3 regions of the Pseudoalteromonas sp. NC201 genome follow, and region 1 is predicted to be linked to each of the others. Evidence: predicted binding sites of a transcription regulator. Region 1 holds the regulator's gene; each other region holds the start of a gene.
The links. The regulator LexA, encoded in region 1, represses DNA repair genes until DNA is damaged. The targets are predictions, from matches to a motif close to TACTGTATNNNNATACAGTA.

Region 2: PNC201_RS11770 (YebG family protein) is a predicted target of LexA. The motif match lies at 5,188-5,207, and genes of this name have one in related genera.
Region 3: PNC201_RS06800 (SulA-like leucine-rich domain-containing protein) is a predicted target of LexA. The motif match lies at 4,243-4,262, and genes of this name have one in related genera.

Annotation. Positions count from the first base shown of each region.
Region 1 is NZ_CP022522.1:3,810,150-3,817,241, reverse strand. Features, by position in the region: rRNA gene PNC201_RS16760 (23S ribosomal RNA) at 1-1,426, shown strand, start outside; rRNA gene rrf (5S ribosomal RNA) at 1,543-1,656, shown strand; gene lexA (transcriptional repressor LexA) at 2,742-3,356, shown strand; gene coxB (cytochrome c oxidase subunit II) at 3,717-4,859, shown strand; gene ctaD (cytochrome c oxidase subunit I) at 4,859-6,433, shown strand; gene PNC201_RS16735 (cytochrome c oxidase assembly protein) at 6,433-7,011, shown strand; gene PNC201_RS16730 (cytochrome c oxidase subunit 3) at 7,001-7,092, shown strand, end outside.
Region 2 is NZ_CP022522.1:2,725,570-2,732,661, forward strand. Features, by position in the region: gene PNC201_RS11745 (winged helix-turn-helix domain-containing protein) at 163-1,920, opposite strand; gene PNC201_RS11750 (amidohydrolase family protein) at 2,066-3,565, shown strand; gene dsbB (disulfide bond formation protein DsbB) at 3,765-4,274, shown strand; gene PNC201_RS11760 (hypothetical protein) at 4,287-4,592, shown strand; gene PNC201_RS11765 (ComEA family DNA-binding protein) at 4,644-4,952, opposite strand; gene PNC201_RS11770 (YebG family protein) at 5,223-5,537, shown strand; gene PNC201_RS11775 (amino acid aminotransferase) at 5,632-6,822, opposite strand; gene PNC201_RS11780 (GAF domain-containing protein) at 7,002-7,092, opposite strand, start outside.
Region 3 is NZ_CP022522.1:1,641,181-1,648,272, forward strand. Features, by position in the region: gene PNC201_RS06755 (ion channel) at 1-131, opposite strand, end outside; gene PNC201_RS06760 (M48 family metallopeptidase) at 358-1,014, shown strand; gene PNC201_RS06765 (helix-turn-helix domain-containing protein) at 1,037-1,432, opposite strand; gene PNC201_RS06770 (DUF2938 domain-containing protein) at 1,505-2,002, shown strand; tRNA gene PNC201_RS06775 (tRNA-Tyr) at 2,020-2,104, opposite strand; tRNA gene PNC201_RS06780 (tRNA-Tyr) at 2,131-2,215, opposite strand; tRNA gene PNC201_RS06785 (tRNA-Tyr) at 2,236-2,320, opposite strand; gene PNC201_RS06790 (VC2046/SO_2500 family protein) at 2,433-2,954, shown strand; gene PNC201_RS06795 (YchJ family protein) at 3,331-3,792, opposite strand; gene PNC201_RS06800 (SulA-like leucine-rich domain-containing protein) at 3,839-4,234, opposite strand; gene PNC201_RS06805 (tetratricopeptide repeat protein) at 4,565-5,014, opposite strand; gene PNC201_RS06810 (NCS2 family permease) at 5,136-6,425, shown strand; gene PNC201_RS06815 (hypothetical protein) at 6,493-7,092, opposite strand, start outside.

The sequences.
Region 1 (7,092 bases):
TAGGCTGGTGACTTAGGAAAATCCGGGTTGCCAAGGCTGAGAGTCGAGACGAGCCACTAAGGTGGTGAAGTTGTTGATGCCCTACTTCCAGGAAAAGCCTCTAAGCTTCAGTTCATACTGAATCGTACCCTAAACCGACACAGGTGGTCAGGTAGAGAATACTAAGGCGCTTGAGAGAACTCGGGTGAAGGAACTAGGCAAAATTGTACCGTAACTTCGGGAGAAGGTACGCTCTTGTTTGTTAAGGACTTGCTCTGTAAGCAAACGAGAGCCGCAGTGACCAGGTGGCTGGGACTGTTTATTAAAAACACAGCACTGTGCAAAATCGTAAGATGACGTATACGGTGTGACACCTGCCCGGTGCCGGAAGGTTAATTGATGGGGTTAGCTTAGGCGAAGCTCTTGATCGAAGCCCCGGTAAACGGCGGCCGTAACTATAACGGTCCTAAGGTAGCGAAATTCCTTGTCGGGTAAGTTCCGACCTGCACGAATGGTGTAACCATGGCCACGCTGTCTCCACCCGAGACTCAGTGAAATTGAAATCGCAGTGAAGATGCTGTGTACCCGCGGCTAGACGGAAAGACCCCGTGAACCTTTACTACAGCTTGGCACTGAACATTGACCCTACATGTGTAGGATAGGTGGGAGGCTTTGAAGCAGGAACGCTAGTTTCTGTGGAGCCGACCTTGAAATACCACCCTTGTAGTGTTGATGTTCTAACTTAGGCCCCTGAATCGGGGTTGAGGACAGTGCCTGGTGGGTAGTTTGACTGGGGCGGTCTCCTCCCAAAGAGTAACGGAGGAGCACGAAGGTTTGCTAAGTACGGTCGGACATCGTACGGTTAGTGTAATGGTAGAAGCAAGCTTAACTGCGAGACAGACACGTCGAGCAGGTACGAAAGTAGGTCATAGTGATCCGGTGGTTCTGAATGGAAGGGCCATCGCTCAACGGATAAAAGGTACTCCGGGGATAACAGGCTGATACCGCCCAAGAGTTCATATCGACGGCGGTGTTTGGCACCTCGATGTCGGCTCATCACATCCTGGGGCTGAAGTCGGTCCCAAGGGTATGGCTGTTCGCCATTTAAAGTGGTACGCGAGCTGGGTTTAGAACGTCGTGAGACAGTTCGGTCCCTATCTGCCGTGGGCGTTTGAGAATTGAGAGGGGCTGCTCCTAGTACGAGAGGACCGGAGTGGACGAACCGCTGGTGTTCGGGTTGTGATGCCAATTGCATTGCCCGGTAGCTACGTTCGGAACTGATAACCGCTGAAAGCATCTAAGCGGGAAGCAGGCCTCGAGATGAGTTCTCACTTTGACTTAGAGTCAACTGAAGGGCCGTTGAAGACTACAACGTTGATAGGCGAGATGTGGAAGTGCTGTGAGGCATTAAGCTAACTCGTACTAATTACCCGTGAGGCTTAACCATACAACGCCAAAGTGGTTTATAAGCGACAGAAGTTAATAGACTAAAGTAGACAAAGAATTTAATAGCTTTTTCCGGATTTATATTAATGAAGGATACTTCATTAATGAACAGAATTTCCTGATGACCATAGCGTTTTGGACCCACCTGACCCCATGCCGAACTCAGAAGTGAAACAAAACAGCGTCGATGATAGTGTGGGCTTCCCATGTGAAAGTAGAACATCGTCAGGGCCTTATAAGAAAAACCCGTTGCAGTAATGCGACGGGTTTTTTTCTGCTTGGGGTAAAGTACTTCCATGTAGCATCTCCCCTTCGCGCGTCCTTGTGCTCACTTCCTCGAACTGCGAAGCGGTGCTTCGGTTTCTCGTCACCCAAACTCAGAAGTGAAACAAAACAGCCGAAGGGTCGGCCCCGGTCAATGATAGTGTGGATCACCCATGTGACTCTCTATTTAAAAAATGAGAACATCCTACTTCGTAGCGAGCCAGGGCCAAATAAGAGGTTGATGAAAAGCGTTCATCCATGAACTTCATCGACATTCGAACATCCATGTACATCAAAACCCGTTGCAGAGATGCAACGGGTTTTTTGTTGTTTGGGGGTTATAATTTCGGGATATAGAAAGCCTCACAAGCCAATCAACACATCGCGAGGTGAACTCGCTCCCACCACAGTATCAGCACAGTGCAACATGCTAAGAGGCGGTTTACCCGCCGAGGGGTTGCAATGAAATTCCGAAAAAACCTCGCGAGGTAAACTCGCTCCTACCACAGTATAGGCACAGTGCAACATGCTGGGAGGCGGTTTACCCGCCGAGGGGTTGCAATGAAATTCCGAAAAAACCTCGCGAGGTAAACTCGCTCCTACCACAGTATAGGCACAGTGTAACATGGTGGGAGGTGGTTCACCCGCCGATGGCTTGCAATGAAAGTTTCGGCTCAAAAATAATGTGGAACACCCATGTACATCAAAACCCGTTGTAGCAAGCGACGGGTTTTTTGCTATTTGAGGTATAGAAATTTGATATATAAAAAGCCTCGCCAGGTTTTCTAAACCTAAGTAAATGCGCTCCCACCACAGTATCAGCACAGTGCAAAATGGTAGGAGGTGATTTATCAGCCCTAAATCTTAATAATCCTTATTTCGTAGAGTCGTAGGTTATGCTCTGAAGCACAGACTTCGATTCTTGTTTAATGCTGATCTAATTAATGCTATCAATAAATACACTTAAAATATGGCGAAGAAAGAAACATTTGCGATTTTTTTTGAGCTGTATATACTTACAGTAAATAAACCACTGTATGGAATACCAGTTAATGCGTCCTCTAACAAAACGACAAGAACAAATCTTTGAATTAATAAAAGTATTCATAAAAGATACAGGCATGCCTCCAACTCGTGCTGAAATAGCTGATGCTTTGGGTTTTAAGAGTGCAAATGCAGCGGAAGAGCACCTGAAAGCGCTTGCGAAAAAGGGAGTTATCGAAATGGTCCCAGGCGCAAGCCGAGGGATTCGACTTGTAGAGGATGAATCAGAACAACTTGGTTTGCCTATTATTGGTCGTGTTGCTGCTGGTGAGCCTATTTTGGCAGAGCAACATGTAGAAAGCCACTGTAATGTAGATGCTAGTTTTTTTAAACCTAATGCTGATTACCTTTTGAGAGTTAATGGTATGAGCATGAAGGATATTGGTATTATAGATGGTGACCTATTGGCTGTTCACAGAACTCAAGTGGCAGAAAATGGGCAAGTGATAGTTGCTCGTGTAGAAGAAGATGTGACTGTTAAACGCCTTGAAAAGAAAGGAAAGAAAGTTTTTTTACATGCTGAGAATGAAGAATTTAAAGCGATTGAAGTAGATCTAGAACATCAAAATTTCTCCATTGAAGGGTTAGCTGTCGGTGTTATCCGAAGTGCAGACTGGATGTAGTTTATGAGAGCGAGCGTAGCGTTAAATATAAAGTTGCGCTTGCTTTAACTATATTTTGTTTAGAAAGTAATAATTAACTTTTCTAACTGTGTGAAAGTTAGATAATTATAGTGACTTTAATCATTTAGTAATATTTTTAGTTTTCTGATCTTTATACACTATTTTTCATCATTCTTCGTTTTACTCCCTATAGTCCCCAGTTTTGATTCTAAAGTCGGTCTTCTCGAAAATCTTGCAATTTGTTTGTTTTTTGACTAATTGGTTAATAGTCGTGCAGTAAGTCTATGTACAAATAGACAATATGACAGTCATCCAATAATAACAAGAGACAACCACGAGTTGTCTTGAAGGAGACGTCAAATGAAAATTTGTCGATTAGTTGTAGCATTCATCGCGGTGCTAATCGCCATGCCCTCACTTGCTAACAGCGCTTACAATATGAGGCAAGGTGTTACAGACATTAGTCATCAAGTGTATGAGCTTCACATGACCATATTTCTAATATGTTGTGTCATTGGAGTGATTGTATTTGGGATTATGTTTTGGGCGCTTATAAAACACAGAAAGTCAAAAGGCGTTGTTGCAGCGCAATTTCATGAAAGCACCAAAGTGGAAATACTTTGGACTGCAATTCCCTTCCTGATACTCATTGGTATGGCAATACCAGCCACAAAAACGCTTATTGCTATGGAAGACACGAGTAAAGCTGATCTGACCATTAAGGTCACAGGCTCTCAGTGGAAATGGCACTATGAGTATATGGGGCATGATGTTGAGTTCTATTCTTTGCTCTCTACTTCGAAAGATGAAATTAGTGATCTTAAAGAAAAAAATGAAAATTACCTGCTTGAAGTTGATAAGCATTTAGTTATTCCTACAGATAGGAAAGTCCGCTTTTTGATGACCTCGGATGATGTCATCCATTCTTGGTGGGTGCCTGATTTTGCGGTGAAGAAGGATGCCAATCCGGGATTTATAAATGAGGCATGGGCAAAGGTAAACGATGAGGGAATTTATAGAGGCCAATGTGCTGAATTATGTGGCAAAGATCATGGCTTTATGCCAATCGTCGTCGAGGCCGTAAGTCCTGATAAATTTGATAGTTGGCTTAACGATGCTAAAGCTGAAAAAGCAAAAGCAGAGGCGGAGTCACAGGCAGTTGCGCAACAAACTCTTTCGAAAGAAGAGTTAATGGAGGTTGGGGAACAAACTTACATGGCTTATTGCGCAGCTTGCCATCAACCAACTGGGCTTGGGCTACCAGGAGTCTTCCCTGCAATGAAAGGAAGTAAAGTCGTCACTGGAGATATTAAAGCTCATATAGATATTCTACTTTTAGGTCGCCCAGGAACTGCGATGCAATCTTTCGCAAAGCAATTAACAATTAAGCAGATCGCGGGGGTGATCACCTATAAAAGAAATAGCTGGGGTAATGACACTGGCGATGTTATTCAGCCAAGCCAAATACAGCGTGAGATAGATGCACTAGAGGAGGGTAAGTAATGAGTGCCATCGTAGACGAACATTCACACCATACAGCTCCCAAAGGCTTAAAGCGCTGGCTGTTTACCACCAATCATAAAGACATTGGAACACTGTATTTATTGTTCTCACTAACCATGTTTTTAATTGGCGGTGCTATGGCGATGGTGATCCGAGCCGAGCTTTTCCAACCTGGGTTACAGCTTGTAGATCCGCATTTTTTTAATCAAATGACGACCGTGCATGGACTAATAATGGTATTTGGCGCAGTAATGCCCGCATTTACAGGTCTTGCCAACTGGATGATCCCAATGATGATTGGTGCTCCTGATATGGCGTTACCGAGAATGAATAACTGGAGTTTTTGGATACTACCCTTTGCATTTGCAATTTTACTGATGTCATTATTTTTGGAAGGCGGCGGGCCTGCTTTTGGTTGGACTTTTTATGCGCCACTATCTACAACGTACAGCAATGACAATACTGCATTTTTTGTTTTTGCTGTTCATATAATGGGCATTAGCTCTATTATGGGTGCTATCAACGTTATCGTGACCATCGTCAATCTTAGAGCTCCAGGTATGACATGGATGAAGTTGCCTTTATTTGTCTGGACCTGGTTGATAACTGCATTTCTTCTGATTGCAGTTATGCCGGTACTTGCTGGCGCCGTAACTATGGTGCTGACCGACAAGTTCTTTGGAACGAGCTTTTTTGATGCAGCAGGTGGTGGTGATCCTGTTATGTTCCAGCATATATTCTGGTTTTTTGGCCATCCTGAAGTGTACATCATGATATTACCTGCCTTCGGCATAATCTCTACGATAGTACCGACATTTTCAAGAAAGAAACTGTTTGGCTATGCATCAATGGTTTATGCAACCGCTTCAATTGCACTGCTGTCGTTCGTCGTTTGGGCTCATCATATGTTTACAACGGGTATGCCTTTAGCTGGTGAGTTGTTTTTTATGTATGCAACTATGCTCATTTCAGTGCCTACTGGCGTTAAGGTTTTTAATTGGGTAGCTACAATGTGGCGAGGTGCTATTAGTTTTGAGGTGCCTATGCTTTTTGCTATTGCATTCATCGTACTTTTCACAATTGGTGGATTTTCCGGTTTGATGTTAGCGATTACTCCCGCCGATTTCCAATATCACGATACCTACTTCGTTGTCGCGCATTTCCATTACGTGTTAGTTACGGGAGCTGTGTTCTCAATAATGGCCGCCGCATATTATTGGTTACCAAAGTGGACGGGGCACATGTTTGATATCAAATTGGCTAAATTTCACTTTTGGCTCTCCTTGGTTAGTGTGAACGTATTGTTCTTCCCAATGCACTTTGTTGGTCTTGCTGGCATGCCAAGGCGGATCCCTGATTATGCTCTACAGTTCGCTGATTTCAACGCGATCATTAGTATCGGAGGGTTTGCATTCGGTCTTTCTCAACTGTTGTTTGTTGCAGTGGTTTATAAATGTATAAAAGGTGGAGAGCAGGCCTCTGGGAAAGTATGGGATGGGGCAGAGGGATTAGAGTGGCAAGTACCATCTCCGGCTCCTTATCATACCTTTTCAACGCCACCGGAGATTAAGTAATGCAACATGGCCGCCTGCTTAAGAAGCTTATTTTGTTGACGCTAGGTATGTTTGCTTTTGCCTTTGCACTGGTTCCTCTATATGACGTTTTTTGTGATGTCACAGGCCTAAATGGTAAGCCATCCATGGAAATCGCAAAGCAGAGCGAGTCAATTGCACAAAGTCGACAAGTAGATGTGAGCTTCACAACGCATAGTCAAAGCCAGGCGCCATTTAAGGTCGATGCAGTCGAGCATTCGGTTAGTGTTCAACCCGGTAAGCTAACCGATGTCAAATTTATTGCAAAAAACTTGAGTGATAGTGAGCGTGTGTTGCAAGCGATCCCTTCAGTGTCCCCGGGGAAAGCTGCAAAGTATTTACACAAAATGGCCTGCTTTTGTTTTGATCAGCAATCAATGAAAGGCAAAGAAGAAGTTGAGTTTGTCTTGAGGTTTTATGTAGATACGGAGCTACCAAGTGATGTTGAGGAACTCACGCTTTCATATACGTTGTTTGATATTACAGAGCGAGTTAGCAAACAAGACAGTGATGGACTGAATATGCTAGTTGCTCGAGAGGAGTTCAAATATGAACCATGAACAAGAAAAATATTACGTGCCTGAGCAAAGTCCATGGCCAATCGTCGGGGCTTTTGCACTTTTCTTTATCGCTGTTGGCGC
Region 2 (7,092 bases), 1.1 Mb from region 1:
TAAGGAAACCAAAACTCACAGGCAACAAAATCAAACCCTTTTTTTAAAAGCCAATATCAAAGTCTGCCGAAACACAGAACCCCTATTCAAGGAATCACCAAAAAAATTCGCTCCCTATTTTTAAATCACATAGCGAACTTTATACCTGAGTAACCAAACGTATTAGAGCTCGTTTTGTCCGCTTTCAAGCTTATTCAGCCATGCTTGTTTAAATTCGTGGTCTGATGTCAAAGCGAGATATAGATCCGTAGCAAAAAAACTATCATTGTAGTCGGGTAACCAACCTGTGTTGAGCAGCTGCGTTAGCGCTTGTTTCGTTTCTGCTACGTCATTGTTAAGTGCAAACCAGTAAGGAGATAACGCTGCATCTAGCTGATTTCCTTGATTAAGGTATTGTGCCAACAACTGTGTTACTCGCTTGAGCTTGCTTTGTTCACCTGTACGTTTCAGCATCAGTGCATAAGTAAGGTATTGCCCTACATTGCCTGCCTCTGGCAATTTAAGCGCCGCGATATCAGCAAAATGCTGTTCAAAAAGTGTTAGCGCAGGTTGTATTCTCTGCAGTGCAAGTAAAGCAAGAATATAAGGCATCACATAATGATTACCCTTTGAGTCGAGCTCGTATCGCTGTTTTAAGAGTTCTTCGGCCTTTTCGAAATCGCCTTGTCGCCATGCGATCCCGGCTTCAACATAGAGTCTAAATGCTGTAGAAATTGAACCTAAATTTGCGGCTTGCTGATATTTTTCCTCAGCTTCTTCTGCTCGCCCTAAACTCAATAACACCAATATGTGGCTCAACTGCTGCGCGGGGTACAATTTACTATGACTGATGTGATTGTTGTGGTACCACAGCAAATATTGTCTTGCCCTATTCTGGTTAAGCGGATAAAAGTCTAGCGCATAGAGCGGATTGTTTTTGGTGTGAGGGGCTACGGCAACGCTACGATCAAAATATTTTCGAGCGAGTACTAACTCTCTAAAATTCAAATAGGCATAGGCTAACCCTCGGATAATAACCGCATCGTTTGGTGCTAACTGATACGCTTGTTTATGCGCAGCAATTGCATCGGGTATTTTGTGTTGGTCCCGAAGAAATCGACCATACCAATGCCATAGGCGAGCATGCTTGGTTGAGAGCTCAAATCCGCGCTTAAAATAATCCCGTGCTTGCTCAATTTCATTCTCCATCACCGCAAAGCGCGCAAGAGAGGTTATCACTTCAATATTTGTATCATCTAAGATCCGTGCTTTTTCTAACAATGGTCGACACAAAGCAAGCGATTCATACTCTGACACCGCGCCATATACGCTAAGCCCCATAAAGACATTGCATAAGCCACTGAGTGCCTCGACATTATCACTTTGTTTAGATAACACTTGTTGATAAATCGTTTTCGCTCGCGCTAACTCCTCCACCGCTGTACTTCGGGATAGGTGTGTGGCAAGAGTGATCTCATCAAAATACGGGTTGTTTTGTGTCTTGTGCTTTTGATCAGTTTGAATATAAAAAGCAAAAAAAGCGATGAGAGCGAGCAACGTAATAGTGACACCAAGCAGCCAAATTCGCTTTATGCTCACAGGCATCACAGCCACTTTATGCTCTCTAAGCGCAATGTTTGGATGAATGCGGTAGCCTTGAGCTGATATTCTTTCTATATATTCTTCGTATTGCGGATCTGTGTTTAAAATCTTTCTTAACTGCGCAACAGCTTGATAGACCGAATTGTCAGACACCACCTTCGGGTGCCAAACTAACTCGACGAGGTTATCAATACTCAGAGGCTCAGCTTTCGCTTCGACCAGCACCAACAGTAATTTCATCACTTTTGGGGTGACGGTATATTCACGGCCAGCCGGATACTCCACAATCTGGTTCAATCTAGGCACAACAAGCCAATTTCCCAAAAGCAAATTTTTCAACCCAAGAACACCTTATATTATTGATTATTATAGTTTTAATTAAATTAAGAAAAATTTCAGAGTTAATTTATATGAAAATTAAAACACAAAGTATCTCGCCAGTTATGCTCGAAGGCATCTAATACGACACTAACTGGTTTTCATTATGAAAAAACAAACATTAATATTTGCGGCCTGTTGCGCCCTGTCTTCTCATGCATTATTTGCAGCAGTGGACCTTCGTATCGACAATGCTACCATTTTAAATCCTATTGATAAGCACCAAGTCAATATCATTTCCAATCATTGGCTCGCCATCCAAGATGGCAAAATTATACAAGTCTCTGACTCAAGTCAAAAACCGGATGCAGCACAGGTCATTGATGCTCATGGTCAATACCTCATACCAGGGTTAACCGATAGCCATGTCCACCTAAAAACTATGCCGGGGTTGCTTAACACTTCTCCTAGAGCTCGCCAAATGCAGGCAGCATTTTTACAACGGCAAGGCGCTAATTATCTTTACTATGGCGTCACGCAAGTTATTGACCCGTCAAACACTGCAATCGGCATGACCGAATTTACAGCAAATGGCCCCGCACCCGACGCCTACTTTTGTGGCGCAATGCCGGTTTACCAAGGGTATAATGCTCAAGGCCTTAGTTACTCAAAGCTACATCAACATAAACCCTACTTTGCTGCACAACACAGCGATCCTGCTTATGAGCTGACGCCATCTCAAGCACACGCTCACCAAGGAGCTCAGCCCTTGACGCGAATGAAATCTGACGGTGCAACTTGTGCCAAACTGTACTTTGAAGATGGCTTTGGAGAAAACAGTGCAATACCGCTTATCAACCAAGAAACTGCCAAACAGCTAGTCGAGTCCGCAAACTCAATGAAGTTACCCGTAATGGCACATGCGAATGCCGTTGATATGCAACAACTTGCTGTAGATGCCAATATCAACGTTATGGCGCATGGACTTTGGAACTGGTTAGCGCCAAATACAGCCCCTAGCGAAAGCGAACTACCAACCAATGTAAAAGCTGTGCTGGATACCATCATCGAAAAAGACATCGCCTATCAAGCCACATTAAATGTGATGAATGCTCTGGCGAAAGTGACTGACAACACTTTCACCTTCTCATCTGAATATCGTACCGTATTACCTCCGTCTCAAATTGCTTGGTATCAAAGTGAACCTGGTCGCTGGTTTTCTCGAGAAATGGGTCAAGGCTGGGGTGAAATAAGTAATCAACAAAAGGTGGCTAAACTTGAGCAAGTTTTCTCACAAGGGCAACGAGCACTAAATTATCTATATAAAAATGGCGCAACCTTGCTGCTTGGCTCAGATACGCCACCCGCACCAACTTATGTCTCGCAACCTGGCTTATCGACTTATCAAGAATTAACGATGATGGATCAAGCCGGAGTAGGCCTCGTTAGCTTGCTATCTGCTGCTACCATTAATAATGCGAAAGCATTTGCGATAGACAACCAGTACGGCAGTATCGCAGCTGGGAAAGTGGCAAATCTATTACTTTTAAATAGTAACCCTTTGCAGTCAGTCGCGGCTTATAACGATATCGAATATGTTATCTTACATGGCTCCGCCATTGAACGTGCTACTTTTCATATCGATGCCCTCGAGAAAAGTGAGTGAGTAAATACGCCAGAATAGAAATGCTGATAATGTCGGTCTCACCTCAATTGACTTAATCAAGTGATCTATTCTGATATTTTCGAACTTCTGCTGGTAACAAGAGTCGAAAAATCGTCGCAAAGATAGCGCACACAGCCGAAGTAAGGTTGCTCTAACGCGGCCAGATAAAGCATAATAAAACAAAAAGGGTTTCTCTATAATGAAGATTTCATCTTTTCATCTCTCTAGGCAATCTTGGGGATTGCTAGCACTATCCGCTGCTATTTTTGAAGCCGTTGCACTGTATTTCCAATACGGTATGGGTTTAGAGCCCTGTATTATGTGCATCTATCAGCGTTTTGCTATGTTGGGGTTATTAGCAGCTGGTTTAATCGGTATGATTTCTCCTCGCTCTTTCGCACTGCGTAGTCTGGCATTTGTTTCGTGGGGTGTAGGCAGTATTTGGGGTTATTTTATCGCCCGTGAACATATCAATATGCAAACCACAACGGATCCATTTGCTTTTACCTGTGACTTTGTACCAAACTTTCCTGCGTTTATGCCGCTGCATGAATGGCTGCCAAGCTTTTTTGCTGCAACGGGTGACTGCGGCAACATAGATTGGTCTTTTGCAGGATTATCTATGCCTGGATGGATGGAAATTATCTTTGCATTTTATAGTGTTGCATTTATTCTTTTCTTATTTTTCCACGTTACCAAAAGAAGTTGAGATATCACATTCATGCATTTTAGGTTAAGCCAAATTGAGCAACTGAGAGCGTTTAAATTACGTGACAAGCAGATGATCTTACGTCTTGCACTTAGCCACCTTGATGCAAAAACAAAGGTCGTGTTAAGAATAGCCAAGTTGCTACTGCTCACACCGTTTTTTGCCTCATTGGTCGTATTTGAAGGCTGGCTGTTATTACCTGTCTTACTCGTGGCAGGATTAATTTATCCGCTACTGACCACACCACTGGAAATACAATTTGGCAAACCCAAGTTAGCTCAGGCAATCGCTGAGTTTAACGCCTCGAATAAGCCCTGATCTTCAATCTACCTGTGTGCGAGCAACTAAGCTCGCACACAATAACTACGACTAGACTCTAATTTTCCCCTCCAGTTTTGCCAATATTCCTTTCCCAATTCCTTTTACTTCCAGCAACTCCGTTGTTGTTTTAAAGCGCCCCATTTTCTTACGGTACTCTACGATGGCTTCAGCTTTACGAATACCAATCCCTGGTAAACTTGAAAGCGCCGAAGCGTCAGCGGAATTAATATCGAGTACAGCACTTTGCTGCTGTGTTTGATAGACAGATTTTGCTTGATCCGTAGGTTTTGCGAGCACACTTGAACAGCTTAAACCTAGCGCCAATAAAATAGAAAGTATGGTGGGTTTATTGAACATATATACACTCCTTGTGCGTAAAAAGTATCCAAAGCTTACTGCATTTACCTCGGTGAGTGATTGCAGAAGCTTTTTAAATAAAGATTGGAATATTGACTTTGTCAAAAAACATTCATTCTTTCAAAAATCAAAATAAACATTAAGCTTTTGTTTTTAATGAATTTAATTAATTCTACTTCACTCAACAGCACTTGAAAAATTTTCAAAATAACTTGCTTAATCACTCGATTCGATTTACTGTATAAAAAAACAGTGACTAGGGGAATAACCATGGCCGTTATCATCAAATATGTTGTTGAAAGAAATGGAGTCGAGCGTATGACTTTCACGTCTAAAAAAGAAGCTGATGCTTATGATAAGATGCTAGATGTAGCTGAAGCATTGGAAGACATGCTAACGAAAGTTGACGTGCCGCTAAGTGAACAACAAGTTGAATCCCTAGCGCTTGAAATTGCAAAACAAAAAGATGACTTTGTGTCTGTGTTAAAAGGTGGCAAAGTAGCACCAAAGGCCAATACCAAAAACAAATCTGAAAACGAAAAAGCGTCAGATCCAGATAAAGTGACCAAAATTAAGCAAGCCTAAATGATAATAACCACTTACTTCAGTGGGTGGTTTAGGCTGAAAATAAAAAACCGCATGTTCTGCGGTTTTTTATTTTGTGCTGTGTAGCGTGGTATTATTTAATCACGCTTGCCACTGCGTCAGCAAAGTAGTCAATATTGTCTTTGCTTACGCCAGCTACGTTAACGCGGCTAGAGCCTACCATATAGATAGCATATTCAGTGCGTAGTCTGTCAATTTGCTCTTTGTTAATACCCAAGAAAGAGAACATACCGTGCTGACGGTCAATGAACGAGAAGTCTTGCTCAACACCTTTTGCAGCTAGGCTTTCTTTGATCAACGTACGTAGACCATTGATACGACCGCGCATTTCGTCAAGTTCGTCGTACCACATTTGCGTAAGTTCAGTACTGCTTAGAATGGTATTTACAATATCAGCACCGTGTGCTGGCGGCATTGAATAGATACTACGAACCACACTAAGTAATACTGAGTTTGAAACATCAGCAGTTGCACTGTCTTTTGCAATGATTGAACACGCACCGATACGCTCGCGGTATAAACCAAAGTTTTTAGAGCAAGATGAACAGATGATCATTTCATCAACTGTATCCGCAACCGTTCTAAGGCCTTGTGCATCTTCTTCAAGGCTAGTACCAAAGCCTTGGTATGCAATATCAATTAATGGCGTAAAGCCTTGCTCTTTTGCAAGTTCAGCAACCACTTTCCATTGCGCTTGATTTAAGTCCATACCACTTGGGTTATGACAACATGCATGAAGTAGTACTACATCACCTTTAGGTACTTGCTTCAGCGCATTGATCATCTCATCAAACAACAACCCTTTGTTTTCGTAGTCGTAGTAAGGATACTCTTTAACTGTTAGACCAGCTGCTTCAAATAGGCTGATGTGGTTTGCCCAAGTTGGAGTCGTAACCCAAACAGTTGCATTGGTGTTGCAACGTTTAATAAATTCGGCAGCAACACGTAATGCGCCAGTACCACCAGGTGCTTGCGCCGTACGTACGCGATTTGCCAATAATGTACTATGCTCTCCAAGTAACAGTGTTTCCATCTTTTGACAGAAGTCTAAATTACCAGCCAAACCAATATAAGATTTTGTCGTTTCGTTTTCTAAACGAAACGCTTCCGCTTTTTTAACCGCTTTAAGTACCGGCGTGTTTCCCTGCTCGTCCTTATAAACACCTACACCAAGGTCAATTTTGTTTGGGTTAGTGTCCTGTTTATAAGCGGCCATCAGGCCTAAAATAGGATCTGTTGGAAGTGGTTTTAGCTCTGAGAACATGGCTTATCTCTTTTATTTTAATTAATGCAAACTCGAGCGGCTGACGCCCGATTCCAGTAGACTTGATGGTAACATAGAGACTTGCATCTCAGTTACCATATTTATCTAGAATTTTATTCATTTTTGTAAACTTGGCAGCACCACAAAGGCGTCAAGTTTACAGCCGGACATTCCGATAATTATTTGGGTAAATATTCAGGGATTCTCGTACATGCTGCTGCAAGCAATGCTAAAATTTCTTCGTTGAAAAATGACTCAGAAAACGCTTCT
Region 3 (7,092 bases), 2.0 Mb from region 1:
TTCTGGCTTAGCTCCAAGCCACCTTTATCGAATTTATTGTCATGCCAAAAGCAGTAACCTGAGCCCATATCGATTTCACTGCATTTTTTTCCCTCAGGTGACACATATTGGCAAATGGGTTTATCAGCCATAGCTTGCCTAAATCAAAATGCCTTTTTCATTAAGCGTAGCAGCAAAAATAATAAATACGGTGATTTAACGAAAAAATCTTTCTAATTTATAAAGTGTTAGAAACCACACTATTGATGAGTTTATTGCCATCGTTGGTCTAATTCATTATCTTGCATGGCGTTTGCAGTGACTCTGACAAGTTGCTCATACTATAATGCATGCTTTAGTGACTAAGAATTTGTTACCTTGCAATATCAATTAAAGAAAAGCCGAAAGCGTAAGAGCGTTGCGATAAAAATAAAAGCAGGCCAAGTGTTTGTGTATGCGCCAGAGCAAATTTGCGAGCGCTGGTTACATACTTGGGTGGAAAGCAAATCCGATTGGATAAAATCAAAGCTTGCTCTAAAAATCATACCTGAGAGCCCTCGGCCACTGGAAACAGGAATTGTGCAAGTCTTCGGCGAGACCTTTACCATTCAAAGGGGCGAAAGCACGACCTCTGTAATTGATTTTGACAACAAAAGGGTTTTACTTAAGGCTGTCAAAAATGAATGGCGTGAATTAGTTGCGCTGTTAAGCGAAACGCTAAATGACTATGTAGACATGGTTATTGCGCGCTATCAACCTGATATTCAAGCTCGCTTTGATACGCTAAAGATACGAGTTTATAAAAGCCGCTGGGGCAGTTTTTCATCTAAAGGCGTGCTTGCGTTTAATACGTTTTTGATTGGTGCGCCTAAGTGGGTAATCGATTATGTGGTAGTGCACGAACTTTGCCATTTTCACGTCATGGCACACAATAGCGCATTTTGGCGCTTGGTAACAAAGCACTATGGCCACGACCATAAAATGGCTCGGCGTTATTTACGTGACCACGGTCCTGACTTGATGATTGAGCATTAGCATAGTGCCCTGTTTATGCCTATTATTTCTCGGGCCTCGCTTTTGCCGCGCGTTTTAACAGCTTTTGAAATGTCGGACATTCAAAATGGCTTGGCGCTGGGCATTTGGCAGCGTGATAGAGGCCATCTCGCATTGCAGTTAAATGCTTAATGGTTTCATTTAATTCATCCGCTTTGGATTGTAACTTCACCCTATCAATATCCGCTTTACCCTCGGGGGTAAACATGTCCGCTATTTCATCTAACGAAAAGCCTGCGTTTCTGCCTAGTGTAATAAGCGCTAGGCGTTCAAGTATTGAAGGGGGGAAAACACGTTTGAGCCCTTGTCGACCAATCGATCGGATCAGTCCTTTTTCTTCATAATATCTAAGCGTGGATGCGGGTAAACCAGACTTCTTTGCAACTTCACTGATATCCATTCTTGCCCTTGACTTAAAGTTAACTTGAACTAGTAGGATAGCGGCTATCAGTAAAAAAGAGGAGTAAAAATAGTGGAAAGCCTATATTCGATGTTAATGCCAGCAGTCGCGATTGGCGTAGGTGCAACGCTTGTTATGGATTTGTGGGCATTTATGCTCAGTCGCGTGTTTGCCATAAAGGGCTTAGATTATGCATTGGTTGGTAGGTGGATTGGACACTTGTGTAAAGGTCAACTCACGCATCAAGGTATCGGGCACAGTAAACCAATATCTGGTGAAGGTGTCATTGGCTGGTGCATGCATTATCTCATTGGGATTGTATTCGCCTTGGTGTTACTTCTGAGCGTGGGCAAGCCTTGGTTGACTGAGCCTAGCCTTTTGATTGCGTTAGTTTTTGGCTTAATAACGTGTGTTTTTCCATTTTTTATTATGCAACCCTGTTTTGGTGCAGGGGTAGCAGCATCTAAATTACCAGAGCCGAATAAGGCAAGGGTAAAAAGTATGGCAGCACATTTTATTTTTGGCTTTGGATTGTTTTTAAGCTCGTTTATATATGTAAGCTTGTTGTGAGATAACACAATAAAAGGTGGTGGAGGGAGCTGGATTCGAACCAGCGAAGGCTGAGCCGTCAGATTTACAGTCTGATCCCTTTGGCCGCTCGGGAACCCCTCCATCGTTTGGAGCGTTTACTTTAAAAGTGGTGGAGGGAGCTGGATTCGAACCAGCGAAGGCTGAGCCGTCAGATTTACAGTCTGATCCCTTTGGCCGCTCGGGAACCCCTCCGAAATTGTAACTGTTGTTTATGGTGGAGGGAGCTGGATTCGAACCAGCGAAGGCTGAGCCGTCAGATTTACAGTCTGATCCCTTTGGCCGCTCGGGAACCCCTCCTAAACAACGGCGGTGATAATAACAAAGTTTTTTTCGAAGTAAAGAAAACTACTAAAGTTTTTCGGAAAAAGGCCGATAAATTCATAATTAGCAAAATAATCGGTTGGAATACATGCAAATTGATGGCGTTTTAATCAGTGAGTCGCAATTAGGATCCGCATTGAACATTAGTGTTCATGAGACGCGCTCTGCCGATTTTGCCATGCTGTTATCTATGCTATCAACCGATGCATTAGATTTTAGCCAATTTCACCTACCAAAATCTGAAGCTGCCGCAAAAGATAACTCAGAAGAAACACTAAAAAAGCAATTTGAAATAGGTCCACAAAAGCCGCTTGCGCCAAAAGAGTACAATATGCTTATTGGTCAGCATAACGCGCAGCTGGTATCTATGGGGGCGATGGCAACCTTGCGATTGCAAGAAAATTTAAATCCAGAACCTTTTGCCGCACGAAATGATAAAAAGCATATTCCACTCGAAGTCGTAGAAAATTTGGAACCAGCGGTTAAAAGACGTTTGGCGAGCGCGCAAGGTAAACTGGCCTTAGTTGCTGATAAGGCAATGGATGCGGCTGGTTTTTATGATCAAATTGCAACGGGTGATATGCAGAGTATGTTACGCGCGACGGCGTAACAACATTAGCTGCTTTTACTCCTTCAAAATTGAGCAAATTTAAGACAAACTGGTATTAAACTTGCTGTTTTACAGCTGTTTGCTTCGTTACTAGACTGACATAAAACGCCATGCTTATCGTGCTTCATGTCTAATACCAATTGAATTAATTCTCTAATCAATTTGAAGGGTGAAATAGCATATTAGCTTCGTTAAAAATTTCTCATTTAGAACAACTAAATAGCAAAATTTTTGCCTTGCTACTAAAGCTATTTCCCCGCTTCAAGATAGATCATTTACTTAATACAACTGGTATAAGCTAAACGGCCTTTAATCATCCTTAGCTCGTTTCAAGCCTTTTTTATTGCTTTGTATCTAATCTCTAGTTCAGACTATTTTAGCTACCGTGGCACTTTTTATACTTTTTATCACTGCCGCACGGACAGAGGTCATTTCTGCCTACTTTGGTTGTAGGTGTATCGTACAATTCACCATCTAAGTAATACCATCTGCCTGCTTCGGTAATAAAATTTGACCGCTCATGGAGTATATAGTGTGTGTTTTCTGCGATATAGTGCGCCTTAAACTCAACGATCCCCTGAGTAGCTTCTACTACTTCTTCTAGCACTTCCAATTTTATAAAGTGTGCATAATTAGCAAATGCAGCAATATCGTCGATATTGTTTTGTGCTTGTTTAGCCTGGGCATAGGTGTCATGAATATACTTTGCATCTTTTAAGCAGTATGCAGTATAGCGAGAGCGCATGAGTATTTGTGGACGCTCTGCGAATTTTTGTCCCTTAAGGTACGGTTCACAACATTGCGAATAGGGAAGGGATGAATTGCAATAACAAGACATAAAAAACTTCAGTTTTAACAAATTTATATCCTGTTATTGTAGCTTGTTAAGCGCTTTGAAAACAGTGGATCGCAACGTCAGATACCGGCAGTTCCATTTTGTTGATAGTTTGCACTGATGCAATATCAGTCCAAATCACCACTGCAGCGAAATTACCATTGCTGATAGCACTTTTAAGTACATACTCAAGGTCGTATATGTGCTTTTGCCTAATGACGAGCAACTTACTTGCATCAACTGAAGCGCTTTCTAGTAGTGACTTGTTTGGTACATTATCGGGTGCAACGAGTAGCGTCCAGCCTTGTTTATGCTGACATTTATGTAAAACTTTAAGTAACTCTAAACTAGCGACGATCTCATCTTCAACTATCACATTATTGATTTCGTTAAGTGTGTAATAAGTTGAATTGTTTGGCTGTAGAAGTGCATTGCTGTGTAACATAATTGTCTCACTGGTTATCTATACAGTATTTGTATACAGTAGTTTATACAGTGTGTGAATGCAAGGGAAATTGCTAGCTTTTTAATCAATATTCAAGCTTAATTTTTATTTAGTTTAAATTTTCAATATAAAACAAGTGGTTGTGATTTTTTTGAAATGAGAGCTTAATTGACGAAAGTTCAGTATGAGTAAAGCAAGGAAGTTTTCTCAGCTGCGATACAGTAGTTTTCCTACTGTATCATTTTGATCGTCGCGGAGGGAAAGCGTACGTTTACTTAAGAGAGGCTTAGCTACGCCTAGCCTAGGTTTTTTTGGAGAGTCAAATTTAATTTACTGGCTAATATGCTGTAGTTGATGAATTTGCTCGTAAAGTGTTGCAGCATAGCACTGTGCATCTCTAAAGCGCTTAGTTGTAAGGAAGCGGCGTACATCTAGTAGTACCTGTTCGGCGCCTTTGTGCCCTTGGCTGCTGGCCAAACTTAACCAAGCGGCTGCATGAAAGGGGCTGGGTGGCACTCCTTGACCTTTCATAAACAACAAACCTAAAAAGAACTGTGCCTTCAAATCACCAGACATCGCCGCCAGTCTTAGCCATTTTGCCGCAAGCGGAAAAGATTTTTCTTTTAGGTAATAGAGGCCTTTTTTCAAAGCTTGGGTATTGTCGTGAAGATCTGGGAATTTTGCGTCCGCTTTTAATGGCGACGTTACAAATTCAAGCACATTCAGCAGCTGCTGTTCTAAGTCATGGTTTGCTGAGTTGTCGGTGCTATTTTGATCCATATCTTTATTCGCAATAATGTTGATAAGCAGAGTGTAGCTGAATTTTAACTATTTTGTCCGAGTTTTAAAGTGATTCGTGTTAAAATCCAACCACTTGTTCCTTAAATTTGTAATTTTAGTTATGCTCGAGCGGTTATTTTCACTGCAAGCTATGCACACCAATGTAAGAACTGAGGTGATTGCTGGCTTGACGACATTCGTTACTATGGTTTACATCGTTTTCGTAAACCCTGCAATGCTAGCAGAAGCTGGCATGGATCACGGCGCTGCTTTTGTAGCAACTTGTATCGCAGCCGCAATCGGCTGTTTTATTATGGGACTATGGGCAAACTATCCTTTAGCGCTTGCGCCTGGAATGGGCTTAAACGCCTTTTTTACCTATGGTGTTGTGCTTGGCATGGGCTATACATGGCAAAGTGCATTAGGCGCGGTATTTATGTCGGGCTGTTTATTTCTATTTTTGAGCGTATTCAAAGTACGCGAATGGGTGATCCAAGCTATTCCCATTGTGCTAAAGCGTGCGATCGCGGCAGGTATTGGCGCATTCTTAGCCTTAATCGCGCTAAAGAACGCGAAAATTGTTATCGCAAGCGATGCGACATTAGTACAACTTGGTGATATCACTTCTCCCGGCCCGCTATTAGCCATTGCGAGCTTTTTTGTGATTGCGGCGCTTATGTACCGTGAAGTCAAAAGTGGCGTGCTTATCAGCATTTTAATGGTAACGGGTATTGCGTGGGGGCTTGGGCTTGTAGATTATCACGGGGTTGTTGATATCCCCCCAAGCATCGCGCCGACCTATATGCAGTTGGATTTGAGCGGAATTTTTGAGCTTTCCATGCTTAGCGTGGTGTTTGCATTTTTATTTGTCGATTTATTTGATACCAGTGGCACATTGGTTGCGGTGACTCAAAAGGCCGGATTATCTGACGAACATGGTCGCATGCCAAGGTTGGGTAGGGCACTGTCAGCTGACAGCACTGCGACGATTGCAGGCTCAGTGCTCGGTACTTCAACGACGACTTCATACATTGAATCAGTGTCGGGTGTATCTGTCGGTGGTCGCACAGGGTTGACGGCCGTGGTCGTGGGGATCTGCTTCTTACTCATGATGTTCTTTGCGCCATTGGCACAGATGGTTCCTGCATATGCGACGGCAGGCGCGATATTGTATGTGTCGGTATTAATGCTACAAAACCTAAAGTTGATTAATTGGGATGAGATGAGCGATGCTATTCCGGTGAGTGTTGTGTTATTGATGACACCGCTCACGTTTTCAATCGCGCATGGTATTGCTTTGGGTTTTATTTCTTATACGGCAGTTAAGTTGGCGTGTAATAAGGCAAATGAAATCAGTATCAGCGTTTGGGTACTGACAGCACTCTTTATCGTTAAGTTTGCTTTTGGTTAAGCAAGTGGGTTTACTTCATTTGTAATAAAAAAGGCTGGGAGACCAGCCTTTCACGTAAATTATGGTGTTACCACTTCTTCTTCGGTGCAAACAATACGTCCAAGTCGTCTTGTTCTTGCTCTGCTTTCTTTTTCACCGCTGATGCGTTGGACGCTCTAAGTTCGCTGCTGATCTCTTCTAAATAACCTTCCAGCTGTGCTTTTTTCTCTTTTACATAGTCATCATTGTATGAGACGGCGCAAATTGTAGCGTAAGCTTTTTCAAAGTATTGTCTTGCTGAACCGACCATGTTTGCGGTTCTCGCTGAAAGCCCTCGTTTTATCTGGCTTTCAACATTGATTTTAAGCTGAAAGCGCTCCAGCCTACGGTCTTCATTAACGAACAGTTGAGTGTCTACTTTACCTTTACTATGCTCTGAGCGTAGTAGTTGGCGTAATTTCTTTATGCCTTGAACTAATGCGATAATTTGTTTGTCGTTGTCTGGAAGTGCTATCGAGTCTGAGTCAGCTGCTTTTTCAGGCTGAGTATTTAAGCGCTCTTGCGACTCGTGTAAGCGACTTTTTAATTCTTTCGAAGTAGGAGACAACTCCACCATTGCGGCTAAAGCATCGTGCACGCGGCGCTGAATAATACGGATCATGACTTCAGACATCGGAATATTGCTGCC